Regions from separate parts of the Halomonas aquatica genome, predicted to be linked through region 2. Evidence: predicted binding sites of a transcription regulator. Region 2 holds the regulator's gene; the other holds the start of a gene.
The links. The regulator PhoB, encoded in region 2, activates phosphate uptake and scavenging genes when phosphate is short. The targets are predictions, from matches to a motif close to TGTCATANNNNTGTCANA.
Positions count from the first base shown of each region.

Region 1 (10,124 bases), on a different contig from region 2:
CCGGCGCCGGGGCCATCCCTGGGCACCAGCACCTTCACCGCGCTCTTGGCGCTCATCTTGTTGAGATCCTTGGCGATCCCCGAGAGTGCCTGGGCCGCCATCACCCAGGGCACCGTCAGCGATGCGGCGGGCACCGTCAGCATGGCCAGGGCGACGACCTGCAGGGCGAGCCCGGCGTTCATGGTGCGGTTCAATCCCAGCCGGGCGCCCAGCCAACCCCCCACCAGGTTAGTGACCACGCCGAATGCCTCGTAGAAGAGGAACAGCAGCGCCACCTCCAGCGGCGAGTAGCCCAACTGGTGGAAATAGAGCACCACCAGCATGCGCAGGGCACCATCGGTGAGGGTGAAGGCCCAGTAGTTGGCGGTGATCAGCAGGTACTGGCGGACCTCGAAGGGCAGCGCCCTGAGGCGCGCGGCCAGCGGTGTAGCATCAACCATGGCCCACCTGCTCATTTTCCACCGGCTCACTTCCCACCGGCTCACTCCCCACCTTCAGGGCCAGCTCGACGGTTCGGTTGGCGTAGCCCCACTCGTTGTCATACCAGGCGTAGAGCTTGAGCTGGGTACCACCCACCACCAGGGTCGACAGGGCATCGATGATCGCGCTGCGTGAATCGGTACGGTAGTCGATGGAGACCAGCGGACGCTCTTCATGGCCCAGGATGCCGGCCAGCTCCCCCTCGGCGGCCGCCTTGAGCGTGGCGTTGACCTCCTCCACCGTCACCTCGCGCTCGAGCTCGAAGACCATATCGGTGAGCGAGGCGTTGGCCAGGGGCACGCGGATGGCATGGCCGTTCAGCTTGCCCTCGAGTTCCGGGAAGATCGCCGTGATCGCCTTGGCCGAGCCGGTGGTGGTGGGGATCAGGCTCATGCCGCAGGCCCGAGAGCGGCGAAGGTCGGCCCCGTCCGGCGAGCTGGGGGCATCCAGGATGACCTGGGTGTTGGTGATGTCATGTACCGTGGTCATCGATCCATGGCGAATGCCGTAGGCCTCGTGAATTACCTTGACCACCGGCGCCAGGCAGTTGGTGGTGCAACTCGCCGCGGTGACGATGTGATGCCGCTGCGGGTCATAGCGATCGTCGTTGACGCCCATCACCACGTTGAGTACACCCTCCTCCTTCACGGGTGCGCTGACCACGACCCGCTCGACGCCCTGGTCGAGATAGGCCTTGAGCGGATCGGTTGCCCTCATCCTGCCGGAGCACTCGATGGCCACCTGGCAGGCGGACCAGTCGCTGTCGCCCAGCGCACTGTTGGTGCTGAAGGCGATGCGGCGGCCGTCGATCACCAGGGCGTCGTCCTCGGCCTCGATGCCCTGCCCCGGCGACCAGCGGCCGTGTACCGAGTCGAATTCCAGCAGATGGGCGAAGGTGGCGGCATCGCCGCCCGGGTCATTGATGCGCACGACCTCGGCCTCCCCTGCCTCGATACGGGGCCAGAGGCTGCGAAGGGCCAGGCGGCCGATGCGGCCGAAGCCGTTGATGCCGATGCGAACTGTCATGGTGTCTCCTCGAGAAATCGGGATGGATGAAGGATATACGGGATTTCATATATCGCTCCCCCGATGTCAATCCCGTGACGGTATCCAAAACATCGACGGGGAAGCCCGTGGCTTCCCCGTCGATCGTTCTTCCCTCACGGCACCCTCAGCCGTAGCGGCCGGTGATGTAGTCTTCAGTCTTCCTGTTGTGTGGGTTGGAGAACATCGTCTTGGTGTCGTTGTACTCGATGATCTCGCCCAGGTGGAAGAAGGCGGTGTAATCGGCCACCCGCGCCGCCTGCTGCATGTTGTGGGTCACGGTGATGATGGTGAACTGCTGCTTGAGCTTGTCCATCAGGTCCTCGATGGTCGCCGTGGAGATCGGGTCCAGCGCCGAGGTCGGCTCGTCCATCAGGATCACGTCGGGCTGCACGGCGATGGCACGGGCGATGCACAGGCGCTGCTGCTGGCCGCCGGATAGCGAGGTGCCGGGCTGCTGCAGCTTGTCCTTGACCTCCTCCCAGAGGCCGGCATCCCGCAGGGCCCTCTCCACCAGCTCGTCCTGGTCCGACTTGCGGCTCACCAGGTCGTGCATCCGTGGCGCGTAGGCAACGTTCTCGTAGATCGACTTGGGAAAGGGGTTGGGCTTCTGAAAGACCATCCCCACCCGGCGGCGCAGGGCCACCTCGTCCATCTTCGCGGCATTGACGTCGCGACCGTCCATCTCCACCAGCCCCTCGAGACGGACATTGGGGATCAGGTCGTTCATGCGATTGAGGCAACGCAGGAAGGTCGACTTGCCACAACCGGACGGCCCGATCAGCGCCGTGACATTCTTCTGGAAGACATCGATGTCGATGCCCTTGAGCGCCTGGCTCTGGCCGTACCAGAGGTTGAGGTCGCGCACTCGGATGGAAAGCTCGTGGTGGGCATCATCATTGCGCGTCACCGGCTGACCGGGTTCGCGACGTGACCTTTCATGACCTGACCTTTGATCACCTGACATGGGCGCAATACTCCGCTCGGCAACTTGCATGTTCATCTGAGGATATCCTGTGTCGTGTCGGTGGCTACCAACGGCGCTCGAACTTCTTGCGCAGCACCACCGCCGTGGCATTCAGGCTGATGAGGATGGTCAGCAGCACGAGGATGCCCCCGGAGGTCTTCTCGATGAAGGCCCGGTCAGGCTCTCCCGCCCAGGTGAAGATCTGCGCCGGCAGCACCGTGGCCGCCTCGGTGAAGGAGGTGGTGATGTCGGGAATGAAGGCCACCATGCCGACGATGATCAGCGGCGCCGTCTCGCCCATGGCCTGCGCCAGGCCGATGATCGAGCCGGTCATGATCCCTGGCAGCGCCAGCGGCAGCACGTGATCGCGCACCACTTGCCAGCGCGAACAGCCCACCCCGAAGGCGGCATGGCGGATCGACTCCGGCACGCTGCGCAGCGCCGTCCGAGTGGCGATGATGATTACCGGCAGGGTCATCAGCGCCAGCGTCAGGCCACCGACCAGCGGCGATGAACGTGGCACCCCGAAGAAGTTGATGAAGACCGCCAGGCCCAGCAGGCCGAACAGGATCGAGGGGATCGCCGCCAGGTTGTTGATGTTGATCTCGATGGCCTGGGTGATGCGGTTGTCCGGCGCGAACTCCTCGAGATACACCGCCGTCATCACGCCGATCGGGAAGGCCACCGCCAGGGTCACCAGCAGGGTCAGCAACGTGCCCATGGCGGCGGAGGCGATGCCGGCAAGTTCGGGCATCTTGGAGTCACCGCTGGTGAAGAAGGTGGTGTTGAACCTGAGCTCGGCACGCCCCTCCTCTACCAGCCGGTCGACCACGGCCTGGTCGCCGGCCTTGAGCTTGGTGTGATGGCCCTTGAGGTACTGGTCCACCTGGCCGTCGGCCAGCACCCACTCCATGCGCGTGGTGCCCAGCAGGTCGGGGTCGTCCTCCATGCGGCCCGGGATCAGGCGCAGGTAGCCGCGGCTGACCAGCGGACGTGCGTCCTCGTTCAAGGCAGCCAGGGGGATCTGGCTGGCCTGTTCGCTGTAGTCGACCTGGACCTGGACCTGTGCCTGCTGGAAGGCGGGCATGCCCTTGACCAGCATGTCGGCGAAGAACAGCACCAGGAACAGGCCGGCCAGCCCCAGGGCGCCCATGGAGATCCACTTCAGGCGCGCCGTCTTGCGGTGGCGGCGCTTCAGTTGGGCGCTGATGTCGTCGAAGGATTGACTCATAGGAACATGTCCTCGGCGTTACAGGTTGTTGACCCGGTACTTATCGCGGAAACGGCGAATCATGATCACCGAGACCAAATTCAGGCTCAGGGTCACCACGAAGAGCACCAGGCCCAGTGCGAAGGCGGAAAGGGTCTCGGCACTGGCGAACTCCTGGTCGCCGGTCAGGGCGGCCACGATGCGCACCGTGACGGTGGTCATGTCCTCCAGCGGATTGGCCGTGAGGTTGGGCCGCATGCCGGCGGCCATCACCACGATCATGGTCTCGCCCAGCGCCCGCGATACCGCCAGCAGCGAGGCGGAGATGATCCCCGGCAGGGCCGTCGGGATCACCACGTCGCGGATGGTCTCGCCCTTGGTCATGCCCAGCGCCAGCGAACCTTGACGCATGCTGTCGGGGACCGAGTTGATCACATCGTCGGAGAGCGACGAGATGAAGGGGATGATCATGATGCCCATGACGATGCCTGGAGCGAGGGCGTTGTTGAAGGAAGCCTCGAGCCCGAAGAAGCCGGCCACGCTGACGATGATCGGCGCCACGGTGATGGCGGCGAAGAAGCCATACACCACGGTGGGAATGCCGGCCAGCACCTCGAGCACCGGCTTGGCTACGGTACGCACGCGCTGCGGCGCGAACTCCGACATGTAGATGGCGGCAAGCAAACCGATGGGAATCGCCACCAGCATCGCCACCGCGGTGATCATGAAGGTGCCGGCGAATAGTGGCACCGAACCGAACTGGGCGGCACTTCCCCCCTCATCCCCACGACCGGCGGCCTCGAGGAAACTGGCCCCCGGGTTCCAGATGGTCCCGGTGATGAAGTCCCAGAAGTTCTGCATCTGGAAGAAGCGCAGGGCCTCGCCGATGATCGACACCAGAATGCCCAGCGTCGTGAAGATGGAGATCAGCGCGGCCCCCGCCAGCACGAAGCGGATCACCCGCTCGATGGCCTGGCGGGCGTGGAAGTCCGGACGCACCATCAGCATGCCGATGGCAAGCCCGAGGCAGGCAATGGCCAGGCTGCCGCCAAGCAGGTAGAGGGTGGGGATCTCGGCCCCGAGCAGCAGCAACACGAAGCCGCCGAGCGCACTCACCACCATGGCGGGACCCGCCGTCGACAGCACGGCGAACCAGGCGTACTGGTCGGGCTGGGCGTACATGGTCTTGCCGGAGGCACGTACCCGGGAGGCCTTGGCACGCCCCAGGAAGAAGGCTATCAGACCCAGCAGCAGCAGGGCGCCGCCGAACATGGCGATTATCTGGTTGGTCTGCATAGGTGTCTCTCGAAGGAATTCATCCGCAGGCCGGCCCAGGGTGGCCCCGCCCGTCGAAACGTGACCCGGCCGGCAGAGCTTGGCTGCCGGCCGGGTGTGGCAGAGGGCCCGACGTTACTTCAGGTCGGCGAGCTCGAGCGGCTCGTGACTCTCGACTGCCTGGCGTGCTTCCTCGCGCATCTCCTGCGGCGCCGGGATCAGGCCGATGCCCTTCAGGTAGCCCAGCTCACCGATCATCATCTCGCTCATGAACATCTTGGCGAAGGCGTCCATGGCCGGCACCTCGTCGGCGTGCTGGTTCTTCACGTAGAAGAACATCGAGCGTGACACCGGGTACTCGCCGCTGCCGATGGCATCAGGCGTCGGCGCGACACCGTCGATGTTGGACCCGATCAGGGTGTCGGCATTTTCCTCGAGGAAAGAGTAGCCGAAGATACCGAAGGCATCGGTATTCTCGGCCAGGCGCTGGACAATCAGGTTGTCGTTCTCGCCGGCATCGATGAAGGCACCGTCGGTGCGGATGTCGGTGTAGCCTTCACCGCCGTAGGCCTCCATCTCCTCGGAGGCGACTTCCATCACCAGTTCCTCGAAGGCGTCACGGGTGCCAGAGGTGGTGGGCGGGCCATAGACGGCGATCTCGCGCGCCGGCAGGGCGGTGTCGATCTCGCTCCACCGGGTATACGGGTTGTCGACCAGTTCACCATCGACCGGGACCTTGGCGGCGAGTGCCAGGAAGATCTGCTCGCGGGTGACGTCCATCGCGGCGTTGTCGATGGACTGTGCGAAGGCGATACCGTCGTAGCCGATGAAGGCCTCGGTGATGTCGGTGACGCCATTCTCTTCGCAACGCTCGAACTCGGAGGGCTTCATGCGACGCGAGGCGTTGGTGATGTCCGGGGTGTCGTCACCCACGCCGTTGCAGAACAGGCGCAGCCCGCCACCGGAACCGGTGGACTCGATGACCGGCGTCGGGTACTCGGTGGTGGCACCGAACTCCTCGGCCGCATAGCTGGCGAACGGATACACGGTGCTGGAGCCGACGATGCGGACCTGTTCGCGAGCCTGGGCGACACCGGTTACACCGACGACGGCGGCAGCGATGACGGTAGTCTTGAGGATGCGATTCATGGAGCGATCTCCTGTCGAGGAAAGTATTCAACCTTCGCGAGACACACGATGCCCCAGGAAAGTGACAGCTTCATGACAGGCAAGGAACCGCACCCGCTTTCTCACCCTCGGGCCGGGTCAGCGGGTCAGGATCGCGCCGCTGCGCGGCCCGCCAGGACCCGGAACCCGATGTTGCCGAGCGTGGCGGCGACCAGCATGGTCAGCACCATGGGCCAGGCGCTGTCGACCTCGAAGGCCCCCACCAGAATCCCCGCAAGCGCCCCGCTGGAAAACTGGAGAGTACCCTGCAAGGCCGCGGCGGTGGCGCTCATGTGCTGGAAGTGATCGAGCAGCGAGGAGATGGCATTGGGGGCCACCAGTCCGATGGTGCCGGCGAACAGCATGACCAGCGGCACCACGGTCACGAGCGACTCTAGACCGCTGGCCACCATCAGCACCAGTCCCGTGGTGGCGAAGAGCTGGATGCCCAGCCCCAGGCGCAGGTTCTGCTGGGGACTGCGGCGACGCAGCAGGCGGATGTTGAGGCGGTTGGACGCTGCCATGGTCACCACGTTGGCGCCGAACACGATGGGATAGAGTGCCGGCGACAGCCCGAAATGCTCCAGATAGAGGAACGGCGAGGCGGTAATGAAGGCGAACAGCCCGGCGAAGGACATCGAGGCCGCACAGATATAGCCCATGCCCTCACGGTGTCGCAGCACGCTTAAGTAGTTCGACAGCACCTGGCCAAGGGAGGCCGCCGGACGATCCGCCGCCCGGGTCTCTGGCAGCTTGGTGCCCATCAGCCAGAGCAGGAAGGCCGCATAGACCGCCAGGAAGACGAAGATCAGCCACCAGTCGGCGAGATAGAGCAATCCGCTGCCCACCGCAGGGGCCACCAGCGGCGCCAGCATCATGATCATCGCCATGGTCGACATCACCTTGGCCGCCTCCCGCCCCTGGAAGCAGTCGCGCACGATGGCCGCGGAGTTGACCACGCAGGCCCCTCCGCCGAGAGCCTGCAGGAAGCGCCAGGCCAGCAGTTCGGGTAGTGAATCCACCGTGGTGATCACCAGGCTCGCCATCAGGAAGGCCACCAGCCCACCCAGCAGCACCGGCTTGCGCCCCAGCCGATCGGAGAGCGGCCCGAACAGCAGCTGGCCTAGGGCGAAGCCGGCCAGGAAGGTGCTGAGCGACAGCTCCGTAAGATGGATGCTCGCGCCGATATGCTCGGCGATCGCCGACATGGCGGGCAGGTAGGCATCGATGGCGAAGGGCGCCAGGGCCGTGTTGGCGGCCACCAGCAGGGCCACGCGTCGCGAGTCAAGGGTCAATGACGCCTCCAGATGGAGTCTACACAGAGAAAGATAGAGGGCTAATAATAACCAAAAATCCGACCCTCGTCCCGGCCACCTATGTTCGGCCTTCCTGCCTTGCTAGAGTGAGCGCCATGACAACAGGAGAGACCCCACCATGGCAGACGACCTGCTTTCACAACTCAAGTCCATGACCACCGTGGTGGCCGACACCGGTGACCTCGATGCGATCCGCCGCTTCGAGCCGACCGACGCCACGACCAACCCGTCGCTGATCCTCCAGGCGGCCCAGCATGAGGCTCGCCGTGCTCGGCTGGCCGAGATCGCCCGCCATGCCACCGACATCGACGATGCCCTGGACACCGTGGCCGTGGAGATCGGCAGCGAAATCAGCGCCCTGGTACCAGGCTACGTATCCACCGAGGTCAGCGCTCGCCTATCCTTCGACATCGACGCCACCCTGGCCCGGGCCCGCATGCTGATCGCGCGCTATGGTCGTCATGGGGTCGGCCCCGAGCGGATCCTGGTCAAGGTCGCGGCAACCTGGGAGGGGATTCGCGCCGCCCGGATACTGGAGCGCGAAGGCATTCACACCAATCTCACCCTGCTGTTCAGCTTTGCCCAGGCCCAGGCCTGCGCCGATGCCGGCGTTACCCTGGTCTCGCCCTTCGTCGGCCGCATACTCGACTGGCACAAGGCTCAGGCCCCTGACGCCGACTTCAGCGGTGACCGCGACCCGGGCGTCCAGTCGGTCAAGCGTATCTACGAGCACTTCAAGGGCCACGGCTACGAGACCGTCGTGATGGGCGCCAGCTTCCGCAATGCAGGCGAGATCATTGCCCTGGCCGGATGCGATCGTCTGACCATCTCCCCCCAGTTGCTGGAGGAGCTGGAAGGCACCCACGGCCCACTTGAGCGTCGGCTCAAGCCGTTGGACGCCGAGACCCGTGCACCGGAGCCCCTGGATGAGGCCGGGTTCCGCTGGGCGATGAACGAGGACGCCATGGCCACCGAGAAGCTAGCCGAGGGGATCCGCAAGTTCATGGCCGACCAGCGCAAGCTGGAGACGCTGCTGGGAGAGCTCAGGAAGGGATAGACGACCGTGACGGCGGCCGGATAGCACGCGGAGATAGCATGCGGAACAGAACACCGCGACAGCAAGGGCGGCCGCGCTGGGCGAGCCCCGAGGTCAGGCAGCAGGGTGAGCCCCACTAGTGGCCGTGGGAAGCGGCCTTCTGGGCCTCCAGCATCTCCACCAGCGGCTGGAACTCCTCGCGGTTGCGCTCGCTGAGATGCATCAGGATACGATGCGCCTCGAGCACCCGCTGTCGGGTCTCTTCCACGTCGATGGGGATCTCGGGAAGGTCGCAGAGCTCTTGGGTCTCGGTGATCGGAGACTCCACCAGGGTGAAGATGCGCGCGAATCCCATGACATCGAGCATCCGCCGGACATCGGGATTGTCGGCGATGATGGTCGGTCGCTCACTGACACGCCCCTGCACCGCCATGGCCACCTTGGCGAGAAAGCCCAGCGCGGTGGAGTCCACGTTGGTGGTGTCTCTCAGGTCGATGATCAACGTCTCGAGCCCGGGTGTCTCGGCGAGTTGTCGAGCCTGCTGGTCCAGGGTGGCACAGAGCGTCAGGCGCACGTCTCCGCACAGCTTGAGGACGAAGACCCCTGAATCGAACGCCGCCTTGATGCGACCTTCATGGTTTATCATTGCCAAATCCGCTCAACAACATGATCGTCAGGTCGTCTGGCAGTTCCTCATGCCCCGGGGCGCTCTGGGCGACGACCTCATCATCGTCCGCCAGGTGCCCCAGTTCAAGACTGCCACGTAGGTCGTCCAGCGTCGCGCTGGCAAAGACCCGCCGCTCGAGTTCCCTGAGCCGCCCATCCAGAGTATCCCCCGGCAGACACTCCAGTATGCCATCCGAACAGAGCCACAACCGGAAGTGCTCCGGCAGCCTGCAACCCAGGCTCGGGTAATCCACTCCGGGAAAGAGCCCGACCGGCATGCCCTCTCCGGGCAGCGCCTGAACCTCGCCGTCGGCCACCAGCAGTGGCATGGGCAGCTGGGCGCCGAGGGAATAGTGGAGATAACGACGCTGGTGGTCAATGACCCCGACGAACAGGGTCGCATGCTTGCCGATGCCGGCATCCAGCAGCTCGCGATTGAGCGCCTCCAGCCAGCGCGGAGCCAGGTCCTCGGGATGCTGGCCGTCCCACTCCTGCTGCCAGCGATTGGAAAGGTACTTCAGCAGCACGGTGACGAAGGCCGAGGACGCCCCATGCCCGGAGACGTCCGCAAAATAGAAGAGGCTGTAACGCTCGTCGAAGCCCTGAAAGTCGAGGAAATCCCCGGAGAGATAGAGCGAGGGGGCCAGCCAGTAGTCGAAGGTCACCCCTCGAACGGTCTGGGGCCGCGGCGGAAGGAGCTTGCGCTGTATCTGCCCGCCGGCCTGCTGGTCAAGGCGCAGCATCGCCAGGTGGGTTTCCAGGCTCTCGTTGAGTTCCTCGAGGTTCTCGTTGAGGTGGGCCAGCCGAGCCCGGTCATGTTCGCGATCAGCGGCCAGCCGACGCACCTCGATGGCCTTGCCGATCATGCGACGCAGCAGGTAGCCATGGCGCAGCGGGTCGATGATGTAATCCACCAGGCCAGCATCCACCGCGCACAGCAGGTCGGCATCCTGACGATCGTCA
Region 1 is NZ_JBEGCJ010000002.1:13,672-23,795, forward strand. Features, by position in the region: gene arsJ (organoarsenical effux MFS transporter ArsJ) at 1-440, opposite strand, end outside; gene ABE960_RS03245 (ArsJ-associated glyceraldehyde-3-phosphate dehydrogenase) at 433-1,506, opposite strand; gene pstB (phosphate ABC transporter ATP-binding protein PstB) at 1,652-2,491, opposite strand; gene pstA (phosphate ABC transporter permease PstA) at 2,556-3,722, opposite strand; gene pstC (phosphate ABC transporter permease subunit PstC) at 3,741-4,997, opposite strand; gene ABE960_RS03265 (PstS family phosphate ABC transporter substrate-binding protein) at 5,112-6,125, opposite strand; gene ABE960_RS03270 (Bcr/CflA family multidrug efflux MFS transporter) at 6,251-7,438, opposite strand; gene tal (transaldolase) at 7,578-8,516, shown strand; gene ABE960_RS03280 (STAS domain-containing protein) at 8,632-9,141, opposite strand; gene ABE960_RS03285 (PP2C family protein-serine/threonine phosphatase) at 9,128-10,124, opposite strand, start outside.
Region 1: ABE960_RS03265 (PstS family phosphate ABC transporter substrate-binding protein) is a predicted target of PhoB. The motif match lies at 6,186-6,203, and genes of this name have one in related genera.

Region 2 (10,124 bases):
GGCGCCCGGTGTGCAGTGCCATCCCGGCATCGCGAAAGGCCTCGCCCAGGGCGTGCCCCAGCGGCTCGGGAACCAGCCGCGGCAAAAGGGCCGGTTCCGGAGCCAACATCTCCACGGCATGGCCACCGGCGGCGAGGTCGTTGGCAAACTCGCAGCCCACCAGGCCGATGCCGATCACCGCCACCCGTGCCGGCCGGCCCAGCGCCGCCAGGGCAGCGTGGAAGGCACGGTAGTCATCCAGATCATTGACGCTGAAGACCCGGTCGGCGACGGCCTCTGGCACCGCGAAGGGACGCACCGGCGCCGCGCCGGTGGCCAGCACCAGCTCCCCCCAGGGCAGGGTCTCGGCGCCGATCGTCAGGGTCCGGGCCACCGCGTCGATGGCCTCCACTCGGGTGTGGGTGCGCACCACGGCGTCGAGCTCGTCGGCCACCTCGAGGGCCGAGCGAGCCGCCAGGCGAGACGGGGGCAGGCGCTTGGCAACGCCGGTGGAGAGCAGCGGCTTGGCGTAGTCATCACCGCTGTCGGCAGTGATCAGGGTCATCGGTCGCGTGGAGTCACGCTGGCGCAACTGGCGCAGAAGTCCGAGACCCGCCATGCCGGAACCGATGATGGTCAGGGGTGCGGTCATGGGAATCCTTGATGCACGGCGGGCGTGGCGGCCCGTCTCGAGAAAGCGTGTCGAGCCGACATGTTACACTAGCCGCCCTCGAAATCGACGCGGAGAGACATGGTGAGCAACGGCCCGGGAAGCGATCCACGCTGGCGTCCCCTGACGGCGGCACGCCCCGCCATGAGCCCCGAATGGTGGCGCTGGGTCGCGTCCCGGGACTCCCTCACTACCCGGCTGGTCGATGCCGGCGGCCACCGCGACTTCCGGGTCCGCCTGCTGGACCAGCGCCTCGGCCGCCCGCGCCGCGACGAGGCCCTGACCCTGGGGCTTCCCCTGGGCCGCCTGGCCTGGCTGCGCGAGGTGGCGCTGTGCCTGGACGAGCAGCCCTGGGTCATGGCCCGTTCGGTGGTGCCCCTGGACGGCCTGCATGGCCAGCGACTCGACCACCTGGGCGAGCGCTCCCTGGGCAGTTGGCTGTTCCGACAGCCCGACCTGTTGCGCGGGCCCATCGAGGTCACGGCAGACCCACCCCCCTTTCACGCCTCCAGCGGCCCCTGGGCGCGCCGCTCGGTGTTCCGCCACCGGCGCTTTTCCGTGCTGGTCCAGGAGTGCTTCCTGGATACCATGACGGATGACCTCGGGCTGCCTTCACGCTAGGCTCTGCCGGCAAGCTTCCACATGCGAGAGAGCGAGATGGATCGATCCCTGATGCACCCCAGTGGCCTGGCCCGGGTGCCCGACTTCCTGCACCTGACCCGGCTTGACCGCCCCATCGGCACCTGGCTATTGATGTGGCCTACCCTCTGGGCGTTGTGGGTCGCCGCCGAGGGGGTTCCCGGCCGCAAGGTGCTGCTGATCTTCGTCGCCGGGGTCTACCTGATGCGTGCCGCCGGCTGCGTAGTTAACGACTACGCCGACCGCCACTTCGACGGCCACGTCAAGCGCACCAGGAACCGTCCCCTGGCCAATGGCCGCATCGCCGAGGGCGAGGCACAGGGGCTGTTCGCCATCCTGGTGATGGCGGCCTTCGCGCTGGTCTGGTTCACCAACCTCTTCACGGTGATGCTCTCGGTGGTGGGCGTGGTTCTGGCCGCCATCTACCCCTTCATGAAGCGCTACACCCACCTGCCCCAGGCGTTTCTCGGTGCGGCCTTCTCCTGGGCGATCCCCATGGCCTTCGGTGCCGTATTGGGCACGCTGCCGCCGGTGGCCTGGCTGCTGTTCGCCGCCAACCTGGCCTGGACGGTGGCCTATGACACCGAATACGCCATGGTCGACCGCGACGACGACCTGAAGATCGGCATCAAGTCCACCGCGGTGCTGTTCGGCCACGCCGACCGGCTGATGATCGGCCTGCTGCAGGGCCTGACCCTTGGGCTACTGGCCTGGGCCGGATGGCTGCTCGAACTGGGAGGCTTCTTCTGGCTCGGACTGGCCGCCATGGCGGCGACCTTCATGCACCAGCAGGTGCTGATCCGCGAGCGTGACCGCGACCGCTGCTTCCAGGCCTTCCTCAACAACCACTGGTCAGGCCTGCTGGTCTTCGCGGGCATCGCGCTATCCCTGTGGCCGGCAGTGAACGGGGGCTGAACGGGCGACAGACAAAGGCTGTCACGCTATTGTCATCATGACATGCTGTCATCGTCATCGACCTTACATTGACCATGAGGCTCCGGGATGACCGCCAAGACCGTTCTGATCGTCGACGATGAGGCCCCGATCCGTGAGATGATCGCGGTGGCGCTGGAGATGGCCGACTATCGCGTCCTCGAGGCGAACAATGCCCAGCAGGCCCACGCCATGGTGGTCGATCATCAGCCCGACCTTGTGCTGCTCGACTGGATGATGCCCGGGACCAGTGGCATCGAGCTGGCCCGTCGCCTGAAACGCGAGGAGGCCACCGCCGAGCTGCCGATCATCATGCTCACCGCCAAGGGTGAGGAGGACAACAAGATTCAGGGTCTCGAGGCCGGAGCCGACGACTACATTACCAAGCCCTTCTCGCCGCGGGAGCTGGTGGCTCGCCTCAAGGCAGTGCTGCGCCGCGCCACCCCCCAGGGCGTCGAGGACCCGGTGGAAATAGATGGCCTGGTGCTCGACCCGGTCAGCCACCGGGTCAGCATCGACGGTCGCTCGCTGGAGATGGGCCCCACCGAGTATCGGCTGTTGCAGTTCTTCATGACCCATCAGGAGCGGGCCTACACCCGCGGCCAGCTGCTCGACCAGGTGTGGGGCGGCAATGTCTATGTCGAGGAGCGTACCGTGGACGTGCATATCCGCCGCCTGCGCAAGGCGCTGGGCGAGCCTCACCACCAGTTGATCCAGACCGTACGTGGCACCGGCTACCGGTTCTCCGCCAAGGGCTGACGTGGGTCGCCTATGGAGACGTGAGTTCTGGCGCCTGGCGACCCTGGTCGCCGCCGGGGTCCTGGTCGGCTGGCCCTTCGCCGCCATCCCAACCGGCATCGCCGCCGCCCTGCTGCTCTGCCTGGCCTTCCACCTGCGCCAGCTGCACGCGCTATACCAATGGTTGACCCAACGCGCCCAGGAGGAGCCCCCCGCCGCCAGCGGCCTGTGGGGCGAGCTGTTCGACCGCCTTTACCGTTACCAGAAGAGCCAGCGACTCACCCAGCAGCGCCTGCGCTCGACGCTGCTGCGCATACAGGAATCCTCGGAGGCGATGCGCGACAGCGTGGTGATGCTGGACCGCCACGGTGCGTTGGAGTGGTGGAACAGTGCCGCCGAGCAGATGCTCGGCTTCAAGCCCCACCAGGACCGCGGCCAGCACATCACCAACCTGATGCGCGACCCGCGCTTCGTCGACTATTTCCATGGACGCGACTACCGTGAGCCGCTGACCCTGCCCTCACCCATCGACGACTCGAGGATCCTGCAGTTCCAGATCACCCTCTATGGTGTCGACGAACGCCTGGTGATGGCCCGTGACATCACGCGACTGCACCGCCTGGAACAGATGCGCCGCGACTTCGTGGCCAACGTCTCCCACGAGCTGAGGACCCCACTGACCGTGCTGGCTGGCTACCTGGAGACCTATTCGGACATGGCCGACCAGCTGCCGCCCCGCCTGAGCCGAGGCCTGTCACAGATGCAGGCCCAGACCGATCGCATGCAGAATCTGGTCAATGACCTGCTGCTGCTCTCGCGTCTGGAGATCGACCAGGGCGGCCGGGATGATGGCCCCCTGGACATGGCGGCACTGCTCGAGGCCGTGCGCCGAGATGCCGCGGCACTCTCCGACGGAAGGCACGTCATCACGGTGGAGTGCGAGGATCCCAGGGCCCTGGTGGGCAGCGAGCAGGAGATCCGCAGTGCGCTCTCCAACCTGGCCTTCAATGCCGTGCGCTATGCCGGCGAGGGGCGCCATATCGTGTTGCGCTGGCGCCTGCGTGGGGACGGCGCCTGCCTGGAGGTGCAGGACGACGGTGAGGGCATCGACCCGGTGCACCTGCCGCGCCTCACCGAGCGCTTCTATCGGGTCGACAAGGGTCGAAGCACCGAAACCGGCGGCACCGGCCTGGGGCTCGCCATCGTCAAGCACGTGCTGCTGCGACACGACGCAAGGCTGCAGATCGACTCCCGTCCCGGACGGGGAGCCACCTTCCGCTGCGTCTTCCCCGCCGGACGCCTGCGGGAGATACAGAGCGCTCAGCGCGCCTGAGGCGGCACCCCAGACGCCAGCCCACGGTAGTGGCGTTCCCACATCAGCACCGCGGCGGCCACGGCGCCGGGCAGCAGGAAGAGGTTGGCCAACGGCAACCAGGTGATCAGGGTTACCCAGCCGCCGTAGGTCAGGGTCGGCCACCGGCGCGAGCCCAGCCGACGGCGCATGTCGCGAAAGCTGACCTTGTTGTTGTCCATGGGGTAGTCGAGGTAGGTGATCGCCATGATCCAGGCCGAGAAGAGCGCCCACAGCAATGGCGCCACCAGGTTGACCACCGGGATCCAGCTCACCACGAAGAGCAGCGCCATGCGCGGCAGGATGTAGGCCAGCTTGACCAGCTCGCGCCCAAGGGCGTCAACCCCGGTCCTGAGCAGGCCGCGGTCGTCCAGGGGTGGCCGGCCGCTCACCTGCTCCTCCACGCGGGCCGCCAGGAAGCCATAGAAGGGCGCGGCGATCAGGTGGGTCACCAGGGTGAAGGTGAAGAAGACCATCAGCACCAGGCTCACCACGAACAGCGGCCAGATCAGCCAGGAGAGCCAGGACAGCCACTCGGGCACCATGGCCATCCAGCCGTCGAGCCAGGCGCCGAAATTCCCCACCACATAGCCCAGCATGGCGCCGTAGACCAGCAGGTTGACGAGTATCGGCAGGAACACGTAGCGGCGCAGGCCGCGAGAGTAGACCAGGCGGGTCCCGCGGGTCAGCGCGGTGAAGGCATCGAGCATGCAGGAGTCCTCATCATCACGTCGCAGGCCGCCGCCCGAGGGGCGGCGGCCTGCGCATCGAGGGTCAATCGGGGTTCGGGGTCAAGTCCTGGGCTCGAACATGTCCTTGTCCAGGTCGCCGGGAGCGGTATGACGGATGTCGAGCCCCTTGACCAGGTAGACGACGTACTCGGCCAGGTTGTTCGCATGGTCGCCGATGCGCTCCAGGGCACGCAGGATCCACATCACGCTGAGGATCGGCGAGATCGCGCGGGCATCCTCCATCATGAAGGTCATCAGTGAGCGCATGGCGCTGCCGTACTCGTTGTCGACCTCGTCGTCCTCGTGCACCAGCTTGAGCGCCAGCTCGGTATCGAGGCGGGCGAAGGAGGTCAGGGCGTCTCGCACCATGCGGCGCACGTGCTCGCTGATCATGCGCACCTCGACGAAACCGCGGTTACCGCTGTCGGCCTCGATCAGGTCGATGGCATTGCGAGCGATCTTGCTGGCCTCGTCGCCGATCCGCTCCAGATCCGAGGCGGCGCGGATCACCGCCAGCACCAGGCGCAGGTCCGAGGCGGTGGGCTGGCGACGCGCCAGCACCTGGGTGCATTCCTCATCGATCTTGATCTGCATGTCGTTCACGGCGCGGTCGTTGTCGACCACTCGCTGGCCAAGGGCCGAGTCCCTGTCGAGCAGGGCCGACACGGCGTCCTGGACCTGCTTCTCGACCAGGCCGCCCATGGCCATCAGGTGAGTCTTGAGCTCATCGAGTTCCTGGTTGAACTGCCGCGAGATATGCTGGCTGTGGATATCGCTGGTAATGTCCATCGGATTCTCCTTGGGGGCAGGGCCCGCTTGTCGGTAAAGGCCGTCGCTCAGGCCATGCGCCCGGTGATGTAATTCTCTGTACGCGCAAGGCGCGGGTTGGTGAACAGGGTCTCGGTGGGTCCATATTCCACGAGCTCACCGTCCTGCAGGAAGGCGGTGTAGTCGGAGACCCTCGCCGCCTGCTGCATGTTGTGGGTGACCAGCACCAGGGTCAGATGCGACTTCAGGTTACGAATCAGTTCCTCGATCTTCAGTGTGGAGATCGGATCCAGCGCCGAGGCCGGCTCGTCGAGCAGCAGCACCTCAGGGCCCACCGCCAGGGTCCGCGCGATCACCAGACGCTGCTGCTGGCCGCCGGAGAGCGACCAGGCCGAGGTCCGCAAGCGGTCCTTCACCTCGTCCCACAGCGCCGCCGAGCGCAGCGCCCACTCGATGATATCGTCTCGCTTGCGCTTGCTAAGACCGCCCTGCAGGCGCAACCCGAAGGCCACGTTGTCATGGATCGACATGGGAAAGGGATTGGGTGCCTGGAACACCATGCCCACCCGCCGACGCAGTTCCGCCACCGCCACCTCGGGGGCATGTATGTCCTCGCCCTCGAGCCGCACCTCACCCCCACGCACCACCTCGTCGTTGAGGTCGTGGAGGCGATTGAGCACGCGCAGCAGGGTCGACTTGCCGCAGCCAGAGGGTCCGATGAAGGCAGTGACGCGATGCCTCGGCACCCTCAGCGTGAGATTGTTGAGTGCCTGCTTGTCACCATAGGCAAGACTCAGGCCCCGGATGGCCAGACTGCTGGCCTCGGGGGGGAAGTCGATGAATGGCGAGTGGCGCTGGTCCTTCACGAGTGGCATCGAGGCTCCCGGGTGGCGCAACGGTGCTGGGCTCATCGACGCGTGAGCGCCCCGTGGCGTGTACTCAGATGATGACGCAGAAATATTGCAGTCAGGTTAAGCACCAGGATCACCAGCACCAGCAGCAGCGCCGTGGCATAGACCAGTGGCATCGCGGCCTGGACATCGCCCCCGTGGAAGGCGGCATCGAAGATATGGTAGCCGAGGTGCATGAACTTGCGTTCAAGATGCAGGAAGGGGAAGTCAGCGTCCACCGGCACCTGAGGCGCCAGCTTGGCGACCCCCACCAGCATCAGCGGGGCGACCTCTCCGGCGGCCCTGGCCACGGCCAGGATCATCCCGGTCAGCATGGCCGGGGCAGCCATGGGCAGCACCACCCGGGACAGCATTTCCAGCCGGGTCGCCCCCAGCGCCAGGGCCCCCTCGCGCTGCTGGTCGGGAATCCGCGCCAGCCCCTCCTCGGTGGCCACGATCACCACCGGCAGGGTCAGCAGGGCCAGGGTCAGGGAGGCCCACAACAACCCGCCGGTGCCGAAGGTCGGCGAGGGCAGGGTCTCATCGAAGAACCACTCGTCCATGCGACCACCGACCCCGTAGACGAAGACCCCGAGGCCGAAGACGCCATAGACGATGGAGGGTACCCCGGCGAGGTTGCGCACGGCGATGCGCACCAGACGCGTCATTCGTCCCTGATGGGCCACCTCGTTGAGATAGATCGCCGCCAGCACGCCGAAGGGCATCACCAGGATCGACATCAGCATGACCATCAGCACGGTACCGAAGATCGCCGGCCAGACGCCGCCGGCGGTATTGGCTGCCCTTGGCCCCTCGGAGAGGAAACGCCAGACACCACTCCCCCAGGCGGTGAGCTTGTCGAGTGGCGACATGGCGTTGGGGCGACGGGCGCTCAGCAGCTGCTCCAGCGGGACCACCAGCGTCTCGCCCTCGGCGGTATCCAGGATCAGACGCCCTCCCTCCATGGCCGCCTGCAGCTCGCGCAGTCGGGCATTGGCCGAGGCGAAATCAGGGTCCAACCGGCCTTCGACCTCGAACACCCCGACGCGAGGCAGGATGACCTCCTTGCGCAGGGTGTCGCGGGCCCGTCGTAGCGAGGTCAGCTCGGCCAGCCGGGCCTCGAGGGCCGCCCAGGCGGCCTCCCCCTCGATACGCTGCCCGGCGTCGTCCTCCACCGCGGCCAGTCGGCCGATCGCCTCCCCCCAGCGGCGCCGCTCTAGCACCACCAGCTCCGCCGGATGGCTCACCGCGTCGATGGCCGAGACCCTCACCCAGTCCCAGCGAGCGCCATCGAGGTCGCGGTTGCCGGTGCGATAGAGCCGCTCGAGCCCCTCGCCGTGGGCGAGCGGCACCTCGCGGACCCGCTCGCCGGCAAGCTGTCGGCCATCATCGAGCACTACCAGGGCGACGGGCGACGGCCAGAAGTGCCCCAGGCCACGCATCGCCAGGAGTCCCAGCAGGGCCAGCAGGGCCAGCAGCGAGAGCGCAACGCTGCCGGCGGACAGCCAGGCCCCGGCGCCTTCTCCCCGTGGCAGGCGAAGCCGGCGTGTCGTCGCCACCCTCATGATCCACCTCTCATGAACCACCCCCCAGGCGCTGGTAGCGCCGGCGCAGGCGAGTTCGCACCAGCTCGGCCAGGGTGTTGACCAGGAAGGTGAAGACGAACAGCAACAACGCCGCCAGCAGCAGCAGCTGATAATGAACGCTTCCGGGGCCGGCTTCCGGCAGCTCAATGGCGATGGTCGCTGCCATGGAGCGCAGGCCGTCGAGGGGGTTAAGGGTCATCAGGGCGGTATTGCCGCTGGCCATCAGCACGATCATGGTCTCGCCCACGGCCCGGCCGGCGCCGATCATCACCGCCGAGAAGATCCCCGGCGACGCCGCCGGCAGGAGCACCCGCCACAGGGTCTGCCAGCGGGTCGCGCCCAGCGCCTGGGCACCCTCCACGAGGCTTCTCGGCACTCCCGAGAGGGCATCCTCGGCCAGCGCGTAGACGGTGGGCATCACGGCGAAGCCCATGGCCATGCCGACGATCATGGCATTGCGCACGGCGATGTCGAGCCCCAGGCGCAGCTCCAGCCAGCGTCGCAGATCGCCGCCGAACCCCACGGCCTCTAGCCAGGGGGCAAGCCAGTTCGCCGCGACCAGCAAGAGCACCAGCCAGGGCATCAGCCACAGGCCGGCCCAGCCCAGCGGCACCGCCTGCTGCCAGCGAGGCGGGAGCCCCGAGCGGATACCGCCTGCCAGCAGAAGCCCCGGCACCAGCAACACCAGAAAGGTGAAGACCTCAGCCAGATGGCGCTCCACCCAGGGTGCCAGCACCAGGCCCGCGACGAACCCCACGACCACTCCGGGCAACGCCTCCATCAGTTCCAGCGTCGGCTTCAGTCGGTTGCGCAGAGGCCGGGACATGAACAGCGAGGAGTGGGCGGCCGCGCCCAGTGCCAGGGGCAAGGCCATCAACAGGGCCCAGGCCGCCGCCTCCAGGGTGCCCCAGGCCAGAGGCACCAGGCTGATCCGCGGCGCCTCGTCCGACATCAAGGTCGCCGTGGGTGCCCAGCGATAGCGAGTGCCGTCATCCGCCGCCTCGCCGGGCAGCCAGAGTGCCTCGGGGCTGACCGCTTGCGTCGACCCGGCAGGCCAGAACAGCGGAAGCACCTCAACCACCAGGAAGACCCCGATGGCCAGCAGCGCGGCAATCACGCCGATGCCACCCGCGGTGATCAGCGCGGTGGCCAGGCGGTCGCGCCCCTGACGCAGGCGGCGTCGCACGGCAGTCGGCGGGGAGGAGTCGGGCATGACCGGACCTGTGGAAGACGGGGTGCTAACGGAATAGTACGACAAACTGATGACAGGCGGATGACAGCGTCAGCGGCCGGACACGTCAAGCGCCAGCTCGCGACGCTGACGACGCCGCTGTTCCTCAGTCAGGGCGACGAAGCCCAGTTCCTCGACGATGGCCTGGCCGACGGGCGATAGCACCAGGTCGATGAAAGCGCGCTCCGGGGCCGGTAGCGATTCTCCGGGCGGCAGGTTGAGATAGAGGTAGAGGTCCCGCGACAGGGCATAGTCACCGCGACGCACCGCATCGGGATCAGGGGTGTTGAGCGTCCCGTCGTCGTCGCGACGGGCCACGGCCTTCACGCCCGGGGTTAGGTGATTGAGGCCGGCATAGCCGATGGCACGGGGATCCTCCGCCACGGCGGCCACCACGGCGGCAGACCCTGGATGCTCGTTGACCGCCGGAAGGAAGAGCCCCCCGCATAGCGCGACTCGCCGGAATAATGCCTGAGTACCGGAGGCGGCATTGCGGCCGTGGAGGCGGATGCGTCCCTCGGGTCGGTCGAGTTCGAGCTGTCCCCAGTCACGTATCCCTTCCGGCGCGCCGCAGCGCAGCGAGTCGGAAAACACGGCATCCAGCTCGC
Region 2 is NZ_JBEGCJ010000004.1:188,139-198,262, forward strand. Features, by position in the region: gene ABE960_RS09860 (NAD(P)/FAD-dependent oxidoreductase) at 1-631, opposite strand, end outside; gene ABE960_RS09865 (chorismate--pyruvate lyase family protein) at 731-1,270, shown strand; gene ubiA (4-hydroxybenzoate octaprenyltransferase) at 1,307-2,203, shown strand; gene phoB (phosphate regulon transcriptional regulator PhoB) at 2,291-2,980, shown strand; gene phoR (phosphate regulon sensor histidine kinase PhoR) at 2,982-4,292, shown strand; gene cysZ (sulfate transporter CysZ) at 4,280-5,020, opposite strand; gene phoU (phosphate signaling complex protein PhoU) at 5,102-5,830, opposite strand; gene pstB (phosphate ABC transporter ATP-binding protein PstB) at 5,878-6,684, opposite strand; gene pstA (phosphate ABC transporter permease PstA) at 6,717-8,264, opposite strand; gene ABE960_RS09905 (ABC transporter permease subunit) at 8,275-9,498, opposite strand; gene ABE960_RS09910 (phosphate ABC transporter substrate-binding protein) at 9,568-10,124, opposite strand, start outside.